2 regions of the Bradyrhizobium sp. USDA 3650 genome follow, and region 2 is predicted to be linked to the other one. Evidence: predicted binding sites of a transcription regulator. Region 2 holds the regulator's gene; the other holds the start of a gene.

Region 1 (10,528 bases), 3.3 Mb from region 2:
TCCATCCGAGCTACGGGCTGTGATCATGGGGTGCGCGAAGCGATCCTCCAAAAACAAAAACCCCGGCATCGCTGCCGGGGTTTCGCATTTTGTCGTTTGCCGAAATGGCTGGATCAGAAATCCATGCCGCCCATGCCGCCGCCCGGGGGCATCGCCGGACCGGCGCCGCCCTTCTTGGGCAGCTCGGCGACCATGGCTTCCGTGGTGATCAAGAGAGCCGCAACCGAGGCTGCGTTCTGGATCGCGGTACGGACCACCTTGGTCGGGTCGATGATGCCCTTCTTGACGAGATCGACATATTCGCCGGTCTGGGAGTCGAAGCCGTAGGCGTACGACTTGTTCTCGAGGACCTTGCCGACGATCACGGAGCCGTCTTCACCGGCGTTGATCGCGATCTGGCGAGCGGGCGCGGAGAGCGCCTTGCGCACGATCTCGACGCCGGTCTTCTGGTCGTCGTTCTTGGTGCGCAGGCCCTTGAGCTGCTCGGAGGCACGGAGCAGGGCGACGCCGCCGCCCGGAACGATGCCTTCCTCGACCGCGGCGCGGGTCGCATGCATCGCGTCATCAACGCGATCCTTGCGCTCCTTCACCTCGACCTCGGTCGCGCCGCCGACGCGGATCACCGCGACGCCGCCTGCGAGCTTGGCAAGACGCTCCTGGAGCTTCTCACGGTCGTAGTCCGAGGTGGTTTCCTCGATCTGCGCCTTGATCTGAGCCACGCGCGCTTCGATGTCGGCCTTCTTGCCGGCGCCGTTGACGATCGTGGTGTTCTCCTTGTCGATCATCACCTTCTTGGCGCGACCGAGCATGTTGAGCGTCACGTTCTCGAGCTTGATGCCGAGATCTTCCGAGATCGCCTGGCCGCCGGTCAGGATCGCGATGTCCTGCAGCATGGCCTTACGGCGATCGCCGAAGCCCGGAGCCTTGACGGCCGCAACCTTCAGGCCGCCACGCAGACGGTTCACGACCAGAGTCGCAAGCGCTTCGCCTTCGACGTCCTCGGCGACGATGACCAGCGGCTTGCCGGTCTGCACCACGGCCTCGAGCAGCGGAAGCAGCTCGTTCAGCGAGGAGAGCTTCTTCTCGTTGATCAGGATGTAGGCGTCGTCCATCTCAACGCGCATCTTGTCGGCGTTGGTGACGAAGTAGGGCGAGATGTAGCCGCGGTCGAACTGCATGCCCTCGACGACGTCGAGCTCGGTCTCGAGCGACTTGGCTTCCTCGACGGTGATGACACCCTCGTTGCCGACCTTCTTCATGGCGTCGGCGAGGAACTTGCCGATCTCCGCGTCACCGTTGGCCGAGATGGTGCCGACCTGGGCGATCTCGTCGTTCGAGGTGACCTTCTTGGAGTTCTTGACGAGGTCCGCAACGACGGCTTCGACCGCGAGGTCGATACCGCGCTTGAGGTCCATCGGGTTCATGCCGGCGGCAACCGACTTGGCGCCTTCGCGCACGATCGCTTGGGCCAGCACGGTGGCGGTGGTGGTGCCGTCGCCGGCCGCGTCAGCGGACTTGGAGGCGACTTCGCGCACCATCTGCGCGCCCATGTTCTCGAACTTGTCCTCGAGCTCGATCTCCTTGGCGACGGTGACGCCGTCCTTGGTGATGCGGGGAGCGCCGAACGACTTGTCGAGCACGACGTTGCGGCCCTTCGGACCGAGCGTGACCTTCACCGCGTTGGCGAGAATGTCGACGCCGCGAAGCATCTTGTCGCGCGCATCGACCGAGAATTTAACTTCTTTTGCTGCCATCTGGATTTTTTCCTTAGGTGTTTAGCTGGATAAGAGAGGGGCGCTTAGGCCGCCTTCTTCTTGGAAGCGGGGACGTCGAGGACGCCCATGATGTCGCTTTCCTTCATGATCAGCAGATCGACGTTGTCGATCTTGACCTCAGTGCCGGACCACTTGCCGAACAGCACGCGGTCGCCGACCTTCAGGTCGATCGGGATCAGCTTGCCTGCTTCGTCGCGGCCACCCGGGCCCACGGCGACGATTTCGCCCTGCGAGGGCTTTTCCTTGGCCGTGTCGGGAATGATGATGCCGCCAGCGGTCTTCTCTTCTGCGTCGATGCGCTTGACCACGACGCGGTCGTGAAGCGGACGGAATTTCATGCAGTTCTCCTAAGCTTTTGCACGAGTTGGGAATTTTGGATTGTTAGCAGTCTGCGCCCGCGAGTGCTAGCACAGGCACAGCTCAGATAAGGCAGGATTTTGGCGGGAGCAAGGGCTTGTAGCAGATAAATAGCACTCGGAAGCGCCGCCTGCCAAAATCTCTTTCCATCGTTAATCGCGCTCGGCGCCCGTATTAGCACGGAGCGACATCTGCTGCTAACGCATTGAATTTCAACAGCTTGTTAAACTTTTGGGCTTGAGATGGATTGTCAGTTTGCGTCACATTTCACTCATGTGAGCGCATCTCCACCGGGTGGCTCGTAGGGCGCGTACCGGAAAGCCACCCCTTGAATATGCGCTCCTGCAAAGGAGGTTGGCATGGTCTCGCGAGTTGGGGTTGTTTCCGACGACTTCCGGAAACAGGTGCTGGGTTACGGGCTGACGACGGCCGAAATTCTTTACCGGATGCCGGATCATCGCTCGCTGCTCCAGACCTATGTCTGGCAGAACTACGACATGTTTCCGAAATTTCCCGCGCTGACGGATTTCCTGGCGTTCTGGCAGAAGAAGCTCGACGGTCCGCTGTTCTCGGTCACGGTCGCGCATTCCAAGCTGATTAAGCCGGCCGAGCTGCGCGCGGTCGACGGCGTATTCCGGCTGCATTGAAGGCGAGCGCGGTGCTGTAGGGTGGGTTAGCGTCAGCGTAACCCGCCATGCTTCCACGCTGGCGGAGCGAAGTGGTGGGTTACACTGACGCTAACCCATCCTACGATTTCGCATTCCGTGCTAACCTCTCCCCCATAACAACAGGGGAGATCGCCATGGCCAAGAAAGCAAAATCGCGTAGCGCATCGCAGGCGGCGGCGAAGAAGCGAAGCGGGGCCAAACCCGCAGCACGACCCACGGCGCGCAAGGCGGTGAAGGCGAAAGCTCGCGCGACACCGGCCAAGTCATCCGTCAAGAAACCGGCGCGGCCCAAGCAGCGCATCGCGATCAGCCATCACCGTGAGGAAGACTTCAAGGCCGACGGTCTGCGCACCTACGCGAAATATCGCGATCTCGGCATCGCCGCTGCGAGCCACGGGCTGGCGCAAGCGCACGTGATCCGGCTGCAAGGCCCCTGCAACCCGGACGAGGTGTCGAAGCTGCACTTCCACGACGTCGAATTCCAGATGGTGTACGTGCTCAAGGGCTGGGTGAAGACCTATATGGACGGAGAGGGCGAGACGCTGATGAAAGAAGGCAGCGCCTGGACCCAGCCGCCGAAGATCAAGCACATGATCCTGGACTATTCGGACGACGTCGAGCTGCTGGAGGTGATCCTGCCGGCGGAGTTCAGGACGGTGGAATTGAAGGCGTAGGCGAAGCGGAGATCAGCCGCCGTCGTTGCAATAGCGTTTCCACATCGCGCGATAGGCATCGTCCACCGCTTGCGCGTATGAGACGGGGTTGCCGGCGGCCGCAGCCCTGATCTGTCCGGGCAGTTCGCGGCGCAACTTATCGAGGTCGCCGATCTGTGCCCCACGGCTCGCTGCGATCTCGACATAGGCCTCATCGCTTTCCGCGACCCAGTCCGGCAGGCCCAGTGCGGCGAGGATGGAGCCGGCAGCACGGCTCGGCAGGCTGTGACCGAGCTTCGCCACCACCGGCACGCCCATCTGCAAGGCTTCCCACGTGCTGACGCCGCCATTCTGCGGGAATGGGTCGAGGCCAATATCGACGCGATTGAACGCTGCCAGATGCTCGTCTCGCGACGTGGCTCCGAGCAGATCGACGCGTTCGGCCGGCAACCGGCCAGCTGCAAACCGCGCCAGCAGATTGTCGCGGACCAGCTGAGCGTCCAGCGCAGTATCCTTGATCAGCAGTCGCGACCCCGGCACCCGCTCGAGAATCCTGGACCAGACGCCCACCGCCTCGTTCGAAATCTTGCTGATGCGGTTGAAGACACCGAATGTGATGAAGCCGTTCGCGATCGCCGGCGTCGGCGCCCGCGCAATCCCGTCCGGCAGCGGCGCCAGCGTCACAAAGCACGGCAGGTCAACGACGGTCTCCGCAAACAGATGCCGAACCGCAACCGGAATCGCGACCGGGTCCGAGAACAGATAATCGATCGTTGGCAGCCCGGTGCCGGTGCCGTGGCCCCAGCCATGCACCTGAACTGGTGCCGGCTTGCGCGCAAACACACCGAGGCGGTTTCCGCTGGTATGGCCGGACAGATCGATCAGGATATCGACGCCATCGGCGCGAATCTGGGCGGCGAGGCGATCGTCGGACCATTGCGAGGCGTCCCGCCAGCGATCGGCGATGCCCTGAAATTCGCGGGTCGTCGCATCCGTTTTCGGTGAACAAGCGTAGCACACGATCTCGAACTGTGCCCGATCATGGTGCTGCAGGACCGGCTTGAAAATGAACGCCGCCGAATGTGCATGAAAATCCGACGAGACATAACCCAGCACCAGACGGCGATCCGGATCGCGGCTGTTGTCATGTGGTCCCGCCGCTGCCGAGGCGATCTTCGCACCGATCTGCTCCCACCATACACGTCGCGCTTGCTGATGCTGCGCAACGCTGGCGTCGGCCATAAAGTCGAGGGTGAATATCTTGCTGGAGATCGTGCTCTGATCCGGCTCGATGTCGAGAGCTCTGTCGAAACTGGCGAGCGCTTCGTCGACCCGGCCAAGTGCTGCGAGACATTGGCCGAGCAGGCTGTGGGCCTGAGAGAAGCCGGGATCGGCCGCGAGAGCCTTCTCGCAATCGGACAATGCTTCGGCAACTTGCCGGGTCAGGAGCAAGATGCTGGCCCGCCAGAGCCACCCATTCGCGTCGTCGGGTGCCAGGGCGATTGCGCGATTGCAATCCGCCATGGCTTCGTCGAATCGCTGAAGCTCCCGCAATGCAACGGCGCGGCTCGACAGCGCCGAGGCATAGTCAGGCTTGATCGATAACGCGCGGTTTAAGCTTGCGACAGCCTCGTCATAGGCGCGCAGACGGCAGAGCGCCCAACCCCGGCCGTTATGGGCTTCGGAAAGTCTTCCGTCGATTGCGAGCGCCTTGTCGTAGCTCTCGAGCGCTTCCTGATAGAGTTCAAGGGCCGCGCTTGCGTTCCCGAGATTAGACAGGGCCAAGGCGTAGTTAGGTCGGAGGGCGAGGGCCTTTCGATAGCTCTCGCGGGCCTCATTGTGACGTTTTAGCCCGTTGAGCGCGACACCCAGGCTCATATGAGCTTCGGCAGATCGCGGATCCACGGCCACCGCTCGGCTCAGCAGAACTTGCGCCTGCTGATAGTTTTTGGCTTCAGCCTCCAAAGCGCCCAGCAAATGAAGCGCGATGAAATGGTTGGGCGCGAGCTCCAGGAGTTCGCGATAGGCCGTCTTTGCCTCGCGGAGAAGTCCCGCTTTGTGGAGCTGGAGGGCGCGCGCGAGCAACGGCCCGACCTCGGCTTTTTGCCGTTTCTGAAGCCGGGAATTTTGAAATGCACGCTGGCCGACGCTGTCGCTCATGAATCAATTCCACCCGAATCTCCTGACGAGATTAACATGGAAGGATTGTCGCGATTGCGCTGCGCTCCATCGGAGCTACCAGGGCGCCAGCCTCACGCAAGCCTCGCCGCGGATCGACCCGTTACCGCTCGAGATAGCCCAATTCCGTGCTCATGACCTTGCGAGCATATTCGCTGAAGGCATCGATCAACCGGGCGCGCGCGGCATAAGGTGGATAGAGCAGTGCGATCGTAACGGGGACGGCCGGGTTGAAGGGGCGCGTGATCAGGGCCGCACCGGAGCTTTCGTCATGCGCGGCAATCGGGTTGATAATGCTGATGCCGAGGCCCGCGGCGACCAGGGCGCAGACCGATGCGCCCAGATCGGTCTCCGCAACAATGCGGCGCGTGACGCCGGCCTGCGCGAAGATCGTATCGATGCGATCGTAGAGTGGACTCCCCGTGGCGAACGAAATGAAGGCCTCGTCGGCGAAATCGGCAGGGCGCAGCGTCTTCTTCTGCGCAAGACGATGCGCCTTCGGCATGATCGCGACGCAACGGGTCTTGAGCACCGGCTCGACATGCACCCCCGCAGCCTCGCCGTAGAGCATTGCCAATCCGGTGTCGCAAAGCCCGGAACTGACCCAGTCGTGCACGGCGCTCGCCGTGCCGGATCGGATCGAGATCATCACATGCGGATAGTCCACCTTGAAGCGTGCCGCGATGCGCGTCAGCAGGCCGCCAGCCAGGCGCGGCATCGCCGCAACACTTAACCGACCCATACCGAACGAGCGGATGCTGGCTGCGCTGGCCTCCAGTCCCGCCAGGCCGATGAAAGTCTTCTCGACCTCCTGGAAAAAGCGCGATCCATCCACCGTCGGGCGGAGGCGGCCGCCACTGCGGTCGAACAGCGGGAATTGTGTGATCGCCTCCAGCTGTCCGATCAGGCGGCTGATCTGGGGCTGCGAGGTATGCATGCGCTGAGCCGCCTGCGTCATCGATCCCGTCACGAAGACCGCCCGAAAAGCCTCCACATGCTTCAGGCCCATGCGTCTGGTCGCCATATCAAATCCGTATAGGAGAGTATGAAACTGGAATTTCATCAGATCGGGCTTTTGGACGATAGTCCAGGGCACGGAGCTGTTCGCACGGAGCTGTCTTGGGGTTGCTCACCCACCGTGGACGGCGTCACCGAGATTCGCGACAAGAGGGACATATGAAAGCGACGATGATCAAGGCACTGGCCGCGGCGACCGTCGCTGGTGTTCTTCTTTCCAGCGAGGCCATGGCCCAGGGCGCGGGCAGGCTGGACAAGATCCGTGAGAGCGGCTCGATCACATTGGGGTACCCCGAGACCTCGGTGCCCTTCGCCTATCTCGACGGCAACCAGAAGCCGATCGGTTACACCGTGGAAATCTGTGAACAGGTGGTGCAGGCGATCAAGACGGCCCTCAAGCTTCCCAAGCTCGAGGTTCGCTACAACCCCATCACCTCGGCGACACGCATTCAGCTGCTCGCCAACGGCACGATCGATCTCGAATGCGGCAACACGACCAATAACATCGAGCGGCATAAACTCGTTGCCTTTGCTCCCACCACCTTCGTTGCGCAGGTCGTCCTCGTCGCGCGCAAGGATGGCGGGGTCGATGTCAACGACCCGGCTTCGTTTCGCGGCAAGGCCATCGCCGCCCAGGCCGGCGGCCAGACGTTCAAGGTGATTACGCTGATCAATGCCAGGGACAATCTCAGCAACGGTGGTGCCGGCCAAGGACACCGCCGAGACCTTCTTGTTGGTGTCGACGGGCCGGGTAGCCGGCACCGCCAACGATGACGGTCTTGCCTATGCCACGGTCGCCTCGTCCAGAACGCCGGATGACTTCCTGATCGGTAGCAAGAGCCTCGAGACGGCGCCCTATGGCATCGTCCAACCCAAGGACGATCCTGCTTTCAAGAAGATGGTCGACGATGCCGTGATCGACCTGATGAAGAGCGGACAGATTGCGGCGCTCTACGATAAATATTTCAATTCACCAATTCCACCGCATGGCCTCAACCTGAAATTCCCGATGAGCGCCGCCCTCAAGCGGGCGCTCGCCAACCCGACCGATTCCGGCGACCCGGCAGTCTACGAATGACGCGACAAGCGCTCTAGAGGTCTCGCAATGGCACATCAAAACGACACGAGTCCGGCAGGCGCCGGGTTGCCACCCATCGATCTGCGCAGCGATACCGTCACCAAGCCGACCGAGGCGATGTATGCCCGCATGGCCTCTGCGCCGCTCGGCGATGACGGGTTGGACGGTGACCCCACGGTGCAGGAGCTGGAGGCCGTCGCGGCTGCGGCGTTGGGCAAGGACGCCGGCCTGTTTGTGCCGAGCTGCACCATGGCCAATTTGCTGGCGACGCTGGCGCAGTCGCAGCGCAGCGAACAGATCGTGCTGGAATCGAATGCCCATATGTACACCTCGGAACGAGGGGCGGCGACGTTTACGGGGCAGTTCTACCTCGCCATTGCCGGCACCGCCGGCGCAATGGATCTGAATTTGCTGGAGGACGCCCTGCAGGGCGAAGGGCTCAAGCTCGGGACCGCTCTTGTCGCAATGGAAACCTCGCACAACAACGCGAGCGGCGCCGTATTGCCGCTGGATCATATGCAGGCCGTGCACGCCATGGCCTCGGCCCGGGGTGTCCCGGTGCATCTCGACGGCGCGCGGCTGTTCAACGCCGCCGTCGCCCTTGAAACGGCGCCGGCCGAAATTGCGAGACATTGCGACACGGTTTCTCTGTGTTTGTCGAAGGGCCTGAGCGCACCCGCCGGTGCCGTGCTCGCGGGGCCACGCGCAGTGATCGACAGCAGCCGCAGGTTTCGCCGCATGCTGGGAGGCACGCAGCGTCAGATCGGCGTCCTGGCCGCGGCCGGCCTGGAGGCGGTTCAGGTCATGGGGACGCGTCTGGCGGAGGATCACCGGCGTGCGCGAGCGCTGAGTGATGCGTTGAACGGGATGCATCCAAAGATCAGCGCGACAATCCCGCAGACGAATATCGTGCAGGTTGATGTCTCTCTCTCCGGACGCGACAGCGCCACGTGGTCCGGGGCTCTCGAAAGGGCGGGCCTGAGGGCGAGGCCCTGGGGCAGGCGTCGCTTGCGCTGCGTGACCCATCGCCATATCGATGATGCGGATATTGATCGCGCGGTCATGGCATTTCGCACCGTGGCTGGAGCTTTGGCTTAGAGAGGGCTTACTCAGCACTCCCACGATCAGCCGATCGTTAGAAGGCGCCCGATCCGTGAAACCGGGCAGTTACCAATCGGATGGTTTCAGCCGTCCGCAGGGCGGGCGGTAACCAGTCGAAAATACCTCTCGCGTCAACTCAAGGCTGTGAAAATGCGGGACATGTTTTCATGGCGACCAACACTTTTGGCCGACGCGGCGTCGTAGCGCCTTCTCCAAGAGGATCATTTCAACCCGCGCCGCTTCAACCCGTCGCCGCACCGATCGCTCCCCGGCCCCTGCCCAGTGAGGGGACGCTTTTGGGCGACAACAAGCTTCTGGTCGATATCCCTTTCCTCACCATCGGCCTGATTTTCTGTCTGCTCCTGATCTACGCTCTGCAACGCAGTCTCGCCATGGACATTGGGCCGGACGGCTCGCTCGATGTCCGTTCGCTGATCGCTCAGGGCGCGTCTGGCTACGATCTGGTTGTCGGAAGGAACGAGTGGTGGCGGATCGGCCTTGCGCCGCTTCTGCATGGCAGCAATGGGCACCTCATAGGCAACTGCGTTGCGCTGTTCATCGTCGGCGTCAGGCTGGAGAGCCTGATCGGTCGTGGCTGGTTTTCGCTGATCTTCGTCGCCAGTGCCCTGGCTGGGGAGGCCGGCTCGCTTCTGGGCAATGGCCCCGGCACGGTGAGCGTCGGTGCGTCCGGTGCCATTACCGGGCTCATCGCGGCGCTGTTCATCGCGAGCTTCGAGCCAGAAGCGGACGCCGAGCAAACAATGTCGAGACTGAAGACGTCGCTCTTCTTTGGTGTTCCCGCTCTGCTGCCGCTTGCCTTTGGAGCCTCCGGCAATGTCAACTATTTTGCCCATGCAGGTGGTGCGCTGGCCGGCGGTGCGCTTGCCATCGTGCCGTGGCTCGCCTTCTGGTCCTATGACAGCCTGCCGCGGAGCACCGGCATGGTGTTGCTCGGAGGATTCGTCGGATCTCTGATCTGCGCCGGCTTCGCCGCCGCTCATTATTCGTCCTACATGGCTGATGCCGTGCAGTATATCCGCGCATCGGAAGTGCCGCCGAACGCTGGCGAGATGACGAGCCGGTCTTCAGATCTCGTCACCCGCTATCCGAAAGACCCGCGGGCTCATCTGTTCCGTGCGGTCTTCTTCCTTGAAAAAGCGAACCTCAGTGCCGCTGAAACAGAAGCGCGAACTGCCATGTCGCTCGCCGCTTCGGATGTAGCGGGTGGACCGGTGCGCATCGGGGCGCAGGGCTTGATGGCGGTGTTGCTATGGGCGCAGGGACGAAACAGTGAGGCGAAGGCCATGGCGGTCGAGCCGTGCCGTGCCAAGCTGCCTGAGGTGCGGCGTATATTGCAGAAGTCGAAGTTGTGCGGTCGACCGGAGTGACGAGCGGAGAGAGCTAGCTCAACACCCCCACCACTGCTCCCATCAGACACGTCGTCAGCGTTCCCGACACGATCGACTTCAGCCCGAGCGCGTTGATTTCCTCGCGCCGTTCCGGCGCCATCACGCCGAGACCGCCGATCATGATGCCAAGGCTGGCGAAATTGGCGAAGCCGCACATCGCATAGAGCATGATCAGGCGCGAGCGCGGATCGAGCGTGCCGGGCGGCAGCTTGGAGAAGTCGACATAGGCGATCAATTCGTTCAGCACGGTTTTCGTGCCCATCAGGCTGCCGGCGGTGATGGCCTGGTCCCA
Region 2 (10,528 bases):
GCGACCTTCGAACCGTGCTCGGCCAGTGCCTTCTCGGTCGAATGCACCAGACCATCCGCGTCGTTCTTGGCAGTCACGGCCTCGCGGCGCTTCTTGTCCGCCTCGGCATTGGCCTCGGCGTCCTTGACCATCTTCTCGATGTCGGCTTCCGACAAACCGCCGGAGGCCTGGATGCGGATCTGCTGCTCCTTGGACGTGGCCTTATCCTTGGCCGAGACGTTGACGATGCCGTTGGCGTCGATGTCGAAGGTCACCTCGATCTGCGGCATGCCGCGCGGGGCCGGCGGAATGCCCATCAGGTCGAACTGACCGAGCATCTTGTTGTCGGCCGCCATTTCACGCTCGCCCTGGAAGACGCGGATGGTGACCGCGTTCTGGCTGTCCTCGGCGGTCGAGAACACCTGGCTCTTCTTGGTCGGGATCGTGGTGTTGCGGTCGATGATGCGGGTGAACACGCCGCCCAGCGTCTCGATGCCCAGCGACAGCGGGGTCACGTCGAGCAGCAGCACGTCCTTGACGTCGCCCTGAAGCACGCCGGCCTGGATCGCGGCGCCGATCGCCACGACTTCGTCCGGGTTGACGCCCTTGTGCGGCTCCTTGCCGAACAGCTGCTTCACGACTTCCTGGACCTTCGGCATGCGCGACATGCCGCCGACCAGCACCACTTCGCCAATCTCGGCGGCGGTGAGGCCGGCATCCTTCAGCGCCTTGCGGCAGGGCTCGACGGTCTTCTGGACGAGGTCATCGACCAGCGCCTCGAACTTGGCGCGGGTGAGCTTCATCGTCAGATGCTTCGGGCCGGTCTGGTCCGCGGTGATGAAGGGCAGGTTGATCTCGGTCTGCGTCGTCGACGACAGCTCGATCTTGGCCTTTTCAGCAGCTTCCTTCAGGCGCTGCAACGCAAGCTTGTCGTTGCGCAGGTTGATGCCCTGCTCCTTCTGGAATTCGTCGGCCAGATAGCCGACCAGGCGCATGTCGAAGTCTTCGCCGCCGAGGAAGGTGTCGCCGTTGGTCGACTTCACCTCGAACACGCCGTCGCCGATTTCGAGAATCGAGATATCGAACGTGCCGCCGCCGAGATCGTACACGGCGATCGTGCCGGTCTTGGTCTTGTCGAGGCCATAGGCGAGCGCGGCCGCGGTCGGCTCGTTGATGATGCGCAGCACTTCAAGGCCCGCGATCTTGCCGGCGTCCTTGGTCGCCTGGCGCTGGGCGTCGTTGAAGTAGGCGGGCACGGTGATGACGGCCTGGTCGACCTTCTGGCCCAGATGGGCTTCCGCGGTCTCCTTCATCTTCTGCAAGATGAACGCCGAGACCTGCGAGGGCGAGTAGGTCTGGCCGTCGGCCTCGACCCAGGCGTCGCCGTTGGAAGCCTTCACGATCTTGTACGGAACGAGCTTCTTGTCCTTCTCGACCATCGGGTCGTCGTAGCGGCGGCCGATCAGGCGCTTCACTGCGAAGAACGTGCGCTCGGGATTGGTGACGGCCTGACGCTTGGCCGGCTGGCCGACGAGGCGCTCACCGTCGTCCGTCACGGCGACGATCGAAGGCGTCGTGCGCATGCCTTCGGAATTCTCGATGACTTTGGCGTTCTTGCCATCCATTACGGCGACGCACGAATTCGTGGTGCCGAGGTCGATCCCGATGACCTTTCCCATGGTCCTGTATCCTTGTTTTTGCGGCAGGCTGGCTGGGCCCAGAAGGCACCCGAACCGAAACCCCCTAAGATCAAACATTCGCGATATTGCGATGGTTGGGGGTCATATAGGAGGGGGGGAGGTGCCCGCAAGGACCGAACGCAAGTTTCGGCCGTGAAAACATTGGGTTTTGGAAGAACATATCCGGGCTGCACCGCCCTTGCGGGTGAGGAATTATTAACAGGTGCCGCGATCGGCCGACATCGGCTACCGCATTCCGCCCCGCCCTGTTGCGGCAAGTCCAAACCCGCTAAAAGGCGGGCAGCCGGCCGGGCTCGTCATCGGGCTGCCTCGCGCGACAAAAGGGGCCGGCTGGCCACCATCGAACGGCCTCAATGTGAACCAATCAGAGTGCCCATGAAGCTGATCCGCCCCCTTGCTGCGCTCGCCCTCCTCGTTGCCTCTGCGCTTCCGGCTCTGGCTGCCGACGCCGTTTTCCCACCCGGCTTGCGCCTCGGCATGGTGCCATTGGTCGGTCTCAACACGGCCAAGACCTTTCCCGGCTTCGAGAGCGAGGACGGCAGCGTCAAGGTGCTGATCACAGAGCTGCCGCCGGCGGCCTATGGCGAGGTGGTGAGCGCCTTCAACTCCAATACGGCCGGAGCCAACGGCGTCAAGCAGGACAAGATCGAGACGCCCGCGGGTCTTGCCTATTTCACGACCGAGAGCGGCAAGGCCGGCGAGACCCCGGTTCGGCGCTATTCGATGATCGTGCCGGGGGCCGGCTTCTCCGGCTATGTCGCGGTGCAGATTCCGGAGAATGCGGTCAAGATCTACACCGACGAGGCGGTGCGGCAGATGTTCGCGAGCGTCGTCACCCGCAAGCAGGTCTCGGCCGAAGAGCAGATCGCGCTGATGCCGTTCAAGATCACCGATCTCGCAGACTTCAAGGACGTTCGCACGCTGGCGCCGGGCTCGAGCATCATCTTGGCCGACGGCGACGAGAGCTCCGGCTATGAATCGAAGCCGTTCATCATCCTCGGCGTGATTGGCGCCACCCCGCAAGCCGCCGACGACCGCGCCCGCTTCGCCCAGGAGGCGGCGCTCCAGATTCCCGGCGTGCGCGAGTCCCGCGTCACCATGTCCGAGCCGATCCGCATCAGCGGCCAGCAGGGTTTCGAGACCCGGATCGACGGCGTCAGCGGCAAGGACAAGACGCCGGTGACCGTGGTGCAGTGGATCCGCTTCAGCAGCGGCGGCGCCTCGCTGCGCATCATCGCCAGCGCCCCGCGCGAGCAATGGCCGGCCGCCTTCACCCGCTTCCGCGCAGTCCGCGACGGCATCCAGCCGAAAGGCTAACCCGACACTCATCGTCGTCCCGACGAAGGTATCCGGTCAGCAGCCCAACCACTCACCAAAGCCGGCTGCATTTTCGGGCTTCTGTTCGTATACGAACGGAACTAGGCTCCCCTTCCGTTGAGTTCATCCTGGAGGGAGGCGAATGATGCTGGATCGGCGACAAGTCTTGGCGGCGCTCGGGACGAGCGCGCTCGTGGCGCTCGCGCCAACCGCGATTCTGGCGGCCACATCGATCAAGCCGGACGATGCATCCGCGCTGCTCGTGATCGACGTGCAGAATTGCTTCCTTCCCGGCGGCAGCCTTGCCGTGAAGGAAGGCGAGCGAGTGGTGCCCGTCATCAACAAGATCTCGAAAGCGTTTTCGAACGTGGTGATGACGCAAGACTGGCACACGCAAGGCCATGTTTCCTTCGCATCGGTCCACGCCGGCAAGAAGCCGTTCGAGACCGTCGATCTTCCCTACGGCAAGCAGGTGCTGTGGCCCGACCATTGCGTGCAGGGCACCGACGGCGCCGCGCTGTCGAAAGACCTTGCGATCCCGCACGCCGAGCTCATCATCCGCAAGGGGTTTCACAAGGACGTCGACAGCTATTCGGCCTTCCTCGAAGCCGATGGCAAGACCTCGACCGGCCTTGCCGGCTATCTGAAGGGGCGCAAGATCAAGCGCGTCTTCGTAGTCGGGCTGGCGACGGATTTTTGCGTCGCATGGACCGCGCTCGACGCGCGCAAGGCGGGCTTCGAGGTCTATGTGGTGGAAGACGCCTGCCGCGGCATCGACAATCAGGGTTCGCTCGCAAAAGCCTGGGCCGATATGGCCAAGGCCGGCGTGAAGCGGATCCAGTCCGCGGATATCGCGGCGAGCGCGTAGGCCCGGTCAAAAAACTGCAAGACCCTCATCCTGAGGAGCGCGCATTTTCGCGCGCGTCTCGAAGGATGAAGGCCCCGCTGCAGCAGTTCGGCCCGCATGGTTCGAGACGGCGCTGACGCGCCTCCTCACCATGAGGATCAACTAGTTCGCCGCGCCGTTCGGCTCGTTGCTGTTGGCGGGCGCGGCCTTGGCGCCGCCCTTGGCGACACCGACCAAGGCGGGACGCAGCACGCGCTCGCCGATGGTGTAACCGGCCTGCATGACCTGCACGACGGTGCCCGCGGGCACCGATGCATCAGGCACCTCGAACATCGCCTGCTGGAAGTTCGGGTCGAACTTCTGGCCCAGGGGATCGAACTTCTTCACGCCGTGTTTTTCCAGCGCGCTGAGCAGCGAGCGCTCGGTCAGCTCGACGCCCTCGATCAGCGAAGCGAGGCCTGCATCGGCCGCCGCACGGGCCTCGGCCGGAACGGCATCGAGCGCGCGCTGGAGGTTGTCGGCGATGTCGAGCACGTCGCGGGCAAAGCCCGTGACGCCGTAGAGCTTGGCGTCAGCGACCTCCTTGGCGGTGCGCTTGCGCAAATTCTCCATCTCGGCCAGCGTCCGCAGCATGCGGTCGCGCGCCTCGGCGACTTCCTTCTGCAGGAGCTCGACCGAGCCGGGCTCGGGATCGTCGGGCATGATGTAGGGTTTTGACACCACGGGCTCGCCGGCCGCAGCACTCGTGTCTTCGGGTTGCCGGTCTCGATCGGTCATCGGCTCTCTTTTCGCATTCATCTCAGGGGTTTCTGGCCCGGATATCGTGCTTCGGGCACCGAAAATCAAGCGCCCGTGATCGGGGGAGACGCCGGTCAGCCCCCCAGGAGCCGGCTGACGATGCGGGCAGCGTAGTCCACGGTCGGGATCACGCGGGCATAATTCAGTCGCGTCGGCCCGATCACGCCCAAAACGCCGACGATATGGCCGGCAGCGTCCCGATAGGGCGAGATGATGGTGGACGAGCCCGACAGCGAGAACAGCTTGTTCTCACTGCCGATGAAGATCCGCACGCCTTCCGCGGTCTCGGCCCGCCCGAGCAGGTCGATCACGCCGCGCTTGGTCTCGAGGTCGTCGAACAGCAGGCGAACGCGCTCGAGATCCTCCAGCGCATGCAAATCCTCGAGCAGATTGGCGTGGCCGCGGACGATGAGCTGCCGGTCCTCGTTCTCACCGCCGGACCAGCTGGCGATACCGGCCGAGATCACCTTGTGCGTCAGCTGATCGAGCTCGGTGCGCGCCTCTCCGAGTGCGGTCTCGAGCTCCAGCCGCGCCTCGGCCAGGGTCCGGCCCCGGATCCGGGCATTGAGGAAGTTGCCGGCTTCGGTCAACGCCGAGGATGGAACTCCCGGCGGCAGCGTCAAGACGCGGTTTTCGACCTGCCCGTCCTCGCCGACCAGGATCACCAACGCCTTTTCCGGTTCCAAGCGGACGAATTCGATATGTTTCAGCCGCGCATTGGATTTCGGCGTCAGCACGACGGCGGCCGCACGGGTCAGGCCGGAAAGCCGCGTCAATGCTTCCTCGAGCGCAGCCTCGACCGATTGCGCGTGGCCCACGGAGGTCAACTGGCTCTGGATCGCCTGCCGTTCACTGTCATTGAGGTCGCCGACCTGCATCAGGGCATCCACGAAGAAGCGCAGGCCGAGTTCCGTCGGCAGCCGGCCGGCGGAGGTGTGCGGGGCGTAGATCAGGCCGAGCTGTTCCAGGTCGGCCATGACGTTGCGGACTGAAGCGGGCGACAGCGGCATGGCGATCAGGCGCGAAATATTGCGCGAGCCCACCGGCTCCCCGGTCGCGAGATAGCTTTCGACGATTTGACGAAAGATGTCGCGGGAACGCTCGTTGAGCTGGGCAAGGCCCGCGCGCGGCGCGATCAGATGGATCGGATCGTGATGGGCCACAGACCGTAACTCCTCTCAGATACAGGTAATTTGTCTATCCCTGGGGCTTCTGACAAGCGTGGCGTTCGCGGATTGAAAATCGGGGGTGAATAAGGCCTCGATCTTCCCCCTTGCCGCCCACCCTTACCCCCCCTACAAGCACCGCCAACAGCCCTTTTCCGAGAGTTTTGGAGGATTCCCATGCGGCCAAGCCGCCGTGCGCCCGACGAATTGCGCCCCGTGACGCTGGAGCGCGGCGTGGTCAAATATGCGGAAGGCTCGTGCCTGGTGAAATTCGGCGACACCCACGTGCTGGTCACCGCCACGCTGGAAGACCGCCTGCCGCCATGGCTCAAGGGCCAGGGCCGCGGCTGGGTCACCGCCGAATACGGCATGCTGCCGCGCGCGACGTCGGAACGCACCCGCCGCGAGGCCTCCGCCGGAAAGCAGAGCGGCCGCACCGTCGAAATCCAGCGCCTGATCGGCCGCTCGCTTCGCACCATCATCAATCTCGAAGCGCTCGGTGAGCGCCAGATCACGGTCGATTGCGACGTGCTCCAGGCCGACGGCGGCACCCGCACGGCCTCGATCACCGGTGCCTGGGTCGCCCTCGCCGATTGCATCACCTGGATGAAGGCGCGCAACATGGTCAAAGCCAACGTGTTGCGCGACAACGTCGCCGCGATCTCCTGCGGCATCTACAAGGGCACGCCCGTGCTCGACCTCGACTATGCCGAGGACTCCGAAGCCGATACCGACGCCAATTTCGTCATGACGGGCGATGGCCGCATCATCGAAGTCCAGGGCACCGCGGAACGCGAACCGTTCACGGAAGCCGAGTTCCTGGCGTTGATGGCGCTGGCGCGCAAGGGCGTCGCGCGTCTCGTGGACTTGCAGAAACTGGCGGTAGCGTAGTCAATAGGCCGATGCATCGCCGAATCACCGGAAAGCTGGTCATCGCGACCCATAATCCCGGCAAGCTCGCCGAGATGAAGGAGCTGCTCGCGCCTTACGGCATCGAGGCGGTGTCGGCCGGCGAATTAGGCCTTCCGGAGCCGGAAGAGACCGGAAACGATTTCCGCAGCAACGCCGCGCGATCAAGGCGATCGCGGCAGCGCAGGCGACGAAGCTGCCGTCTTTCGCCGATGATTCCGGCATCGTGGTCGACGCGCTCGACGGCGCGCCCGGCATCTACTCGGCGCGCTGGGCCGGCCCGAACAAGGATTTTGCCGCGGCAATGGCGCAGATCGAACGGCTGTTGCAGGAGCGTGGCGCGACCACGCCCGCCAAGCGCAAGGCGCATTTCGTTTCCGCGCTCTGCGTTGCATGGCCCGACGACCATCGCGAAGAGGTCGAGGCGCGCGTGGACGGCACGCTGGTGTGGCCGCCGCGCGGCACCGCCGGCTTCGGCTACGACCCGATGTTTTTGCCCGACGGCCACAGCCGCACCTTCGGCGAGATGGAGAGCATCGAGAAGCACGGGCTGCCGCCGCTCGGTCTCGGCCTGTCGCACCGTGCCCGCGCCTTCGTGAAACTGGCGGAGATCTGCCTTGAGCCGCGCTAGAGCGTTTTCGAGCGAAGTGGATACCGGTTCGCGCCAGGAAAACGCGTCAACACAAGAATCCGAAGCCTTCGGCGTCTACGTGCACTGGCCGTTCTGCCTGTCGAAGTGCCCCTATTGCGACTTCAACAGCCATGTCCGCCACGCCGCGATCGACGAGGCGCGCTTTGCGTCGGCTTTCGCGCGCGAGATCGCTGCGACCGCCGAGCGCGCACCCGGCCGCGAAGTCACCTCGATCTTTCTCGGCGGCGGCACACCCTCGCTCATGCAGCCTGCAACCGTCGGCGCTGTGCTCGATGCCATCGGCAAGCACTGGATTGTGGCGAAAGACGTTGAAGTCACGCTGGAGGCAAACCCGACCAGCGTCGAGGCTACGCGCTTCGCGGGCTATCGCGCCGCCGGCGTCAATCGCGTCTCGCTCGGCGTGCAAGCGCTCGACGATGCCTCGCTGAAAGCGCTCGGCCGCATGCACAGCGCGCGCGAGGCCCTCGACGCGGTCGCCATCGCGCGCCGCTCGTTCGACCGTTATTCGTTCGACCTGATCTACGCCCGTCCCGACCAGACGCCGGCGATGTGGGCTGATGAATTGCGTCTCGCGATCGGCGAGGCGGCCGAGCATCTGTCGCTTTATCAATTGACGATCGAAGAAGGCACGCCGTTCTTCGGCCTGTATCAGGCCGGCAAGCTGAAAACGCCGGATGAAGCGGTCGCACGCGCGCTTTACGACGTCACGCAGGAGACCTGCGACAGGCTCGGCCTGCCCGCCTACGAGATTTCCAATCACGCGCGGCGCGGCGCCGAGTGCCGGCACAATCTGGTCTACTGGCGCGGCGAGGAATATGCCGGCATCGGCCCCGGTGCCCATGGCCGGCTCGACATCGACGGTATCAGGCACGCGACCGCCACCGAGAAGCGCCCCGAAGCCTGGCTGATGCGGGTCGAGACCAACGGCCACGGCGTCGTCACCGACGATCTCCTCAACAGCGAAGAACGCGCCGACGAATTTTTGCTGATGGGACTACGTTTGGCCGAAGGCATCGACCCCGAGCGTTACAAAGCGCTCTCCGGCCGCTCGCTCGATCCCAAGCGCATCACGCTGCTGCGCGAAGAAGGCGCGATCACGGTGGATGCAACGGGGCGGCTGCGCGTGACCAGCAGCGGTTTTCCGGTGCTCGATGCGGTGGTCGCGGATCTGGCGGCGTAAGGTCTCTCCATCGTCGTCCTGGCGAAAGCCAGGACCCATTACCCCAAAGAGCAGTTGCAGCGTAAAGCTGACAACCACGAGTCTTCGCAAAACCGCGTCCTGTGGTTATGGGTCCTGGCTTTCGCCAGGACGACGTCGAGGAAACAGCTACGCCCCAAAACTCTTCGGCGAGCCCGCCACCGCAACACCGCCGCCCGTCGTCACCTTCATCACCGCGAGGCCCCGCTCGTTGGTGCCGTCGGCGCGGAAGCGGAACAGGCCGTCGATGCCGGCGAATCCGGAAGGATTGGTGAGCACGTCCGGCGAGAAGCGGGTGGTGCCTTGCGTTCGCGCCAGCGCGGCGACGAGGGCAACCGCGTCATAGGCGAGCGTTGCGGTGCGCACTGGCTCCGCGCCATATTTGGTGCGATAGCGGCCGGAGAAGGCGCGGAAGCCGGCCGGATCGGGCGCGGCGTAGAGGCCACCTTGCAAGCTTGGGCTGGCATAGACGCGCGGACTGTCCCACAGGCCGGTGCCGAGCAGCTGGATATTGCGTAGATTCGCCCCCGCCGCGCTCATCGCATCGGCGACCGAGACGACGGCATCGCCATCATCGGCGATGAACAGCGCATCGGCGCTGCCAAGCTGCTGCGCCACGGTCCGGGCCGGCGTGGCGCGGTCGGCGCCGTATTTCTCGAACGCGACGATGCGCCCGCCGCGGCGCGGCACCGCCGCCTTCACCGCGGCCTCGACCACGTTGCCATAAGCATTGTCCGGCACCAGAACGGCGACGGAGCGCTTTCCGATGCTGCCGGAATATTCGACGATGCGGTTGACGTCGGACTCCGGCAGGAAGCTCAGCAGATAGACACCGCGGCCGGCGATGCTGGAATCGGTCGAGAACGCCATCACCGGGATGCCACGCGTGCGCGCGATTTGCGCCACCGCAGGCACCGACTGCGCGAACAGCGGCCCCAGGATGATCTCGGCGCCCTCGTCGACCGCCTGCTGCGCACTCGCCTGCGCGCCCTGCGGGCTGCCATTGTCGTCCTTGATCAGGAGCTGGATGTTGGGATTCTGGAACTCGGCCAGCGCCATCTCGGCGGCATTGCGCATCGACTGCGCGGCGAGGCCGGCATTGCCGGATGCCGAAAGCGGCAGGATCACGGCGACCTTCACCCCGCCGGTGCCGGCAGTCGTCGCCTGCTGCGGCGGGCCGGCCGGCTGGGCCGGAGGCGGAGAGGAACTGCTGAACGGATTGGAGAACTGGCTCAGGCTCTGCTGCACGCCGGCGCAGGCCGACAGCAGCGGCGTGCCGAGCAACAGGCCGAGCGCGCTTCGCCGGGTTGCCCCTGACATCAGGGATCCCTGAACGGGAGACTCCTCCGAAAAGGAGGATCTGGGATCACGTGGGCCCGTCATGACAGTTTTCTCTTCTGACCGACCGTCGCCAGCCGGTCACGACATTCTTTCCACGACACCGGCCATGGATTCAGGCATATTGTCGGCAAATAGTTAACTCAAACAAAAGGATAATGCCCGCTTAACGCGGCTTCCTCTCAAGTTCTGGCTAGCTGCCCGCCGTCCGTCACCCAGCATCAAGGCGGCGTTTCCGCCGCGAATATGGCGCTGACGCTTCATTCCCTGGGGAATGTGATGCCGAATGGATCACATTCCAGTCCTTCCTCGCCCCTTGCCTCGCCCAGGCACGATCTTTTTCCGGGGACCGGTTCCCAGTCCCGGGGATCATGCCTAAGTTCGTCTGATTATGCGCGTAAAGCCGTCCCCGATAAATACACCCGAGACGACGGAGCCCGCCTCGCGCGGTTTCTCCATCGACGCCCATCGGCTTGTCGCGCCGAAGGCCGCGCATGGCCTGCATTTGGTCGCGACCCCCATCGGCAATCTCGGCGACATCACGCTGCGGGCGCTGCAGACCCTCGCCGGGGTCGATGTCATCGCCTGCGAGGACACCCGCATCACGCGGCGTCTGACCGAGCG

Evidence for each region. The regulator HrcA, encoded in region 2, represses chaperone genes, less so after heat shock. The targets are predictions, from matches to a motif close to GTTAGCACTCNCNNNNNGNGAGTGCTAAC.
Region 1: ACVIN2_RS36335 (co-chaperone GroES) is a predicted target of HrcA. The motif match lies at 2,156-2,184, and genes of this name have one in related genera.

Annotation. Positions count from the first base shown of each region.
Region 1 is NZ_JBSRZG010000001.1:7,710,353-7,720,880, forward strand. Features, by position in the region: gene groL (chaperonin GroEL) at 114-1,754, opposite strand; gene ACVIN2_RS36335 (co-chaperone GroES) at 1,799-2,113, opposite strand; gene ACVIN2_RS36340 (usg protein) at 2,492-2,779, shown strand; gene ACVIN2_RS36345 (cupin domain-containing protein) at 2,935-3,474, shown strand; gene ACVIN2_RS36350 (O-linked N-acetylglucosamine transferase, SPINDLY family protein) at 3,487-5,613, opposite strand; gene ACVIN2_RS36355 (LysR substrate-binding domain-containing protein) at 5,735-6,655, opposite strand; gene ACVIN2_RS36360 (transporter substrate-binding domain-containing protein) at 6,808-7,422, shown strand; gene ACVIN2_RS36365 (hypothetical protein) at 7,379-7,726, shown strand; gene ACVIN2_RS36370 (threonine aldolase family protein) at 7,754-8,824, shown strand; gene ACVIN2_RS36375 (rhomboid family intramembrane serine protease) at 9,124-10,215, shown strand; gene ACVIN2_RS36380 (NupC/NupG family nucleoside CNT transporter) at 10,229-10,528, opposite strand, start outside.
Region 2 is NZ_JBSRZG010000001.1:4,419,709-4,430,236, reverse strand. Features, by position in the region: gene dnaK (molecular chaperone DnaK) at 1-1,658, opposite strand, end outside; gene ACVIN2_RS20670 (hypothetical protein) at 2,055-2,996, shown strand; gene pncA (bifunctional nicotinamidase/pyrazinamidase) at 3,142-3,864, shown strand; gene grpE (nucleotide exchange factor GrpE) at 4,006-4,620, opposite strand; gene hrcA (heat-inducible transcriptional repressor HrcA) at 4,716-5,804, opposite strand; gene rph (ribonuclease PH) at 5,985-6,698, shown strand; partial or broken gene rdgB (RdgB/HAM1 family non-canonical purine NTP pyrophosphatase) at 6,710-7,347, shown strand; gene hemW (radical SAM family heme chaperone HemW) at 7,364-8,548, shown strand; gene ACVIN2_RS20635 (penicillin-binding protein activator) at 8,696-9,949, opposite strand; gene rsmI (16S rRNA (cytidine(1402)-2'-O)-methyltransferase) at 10,296-10,528, shown strand, end outside.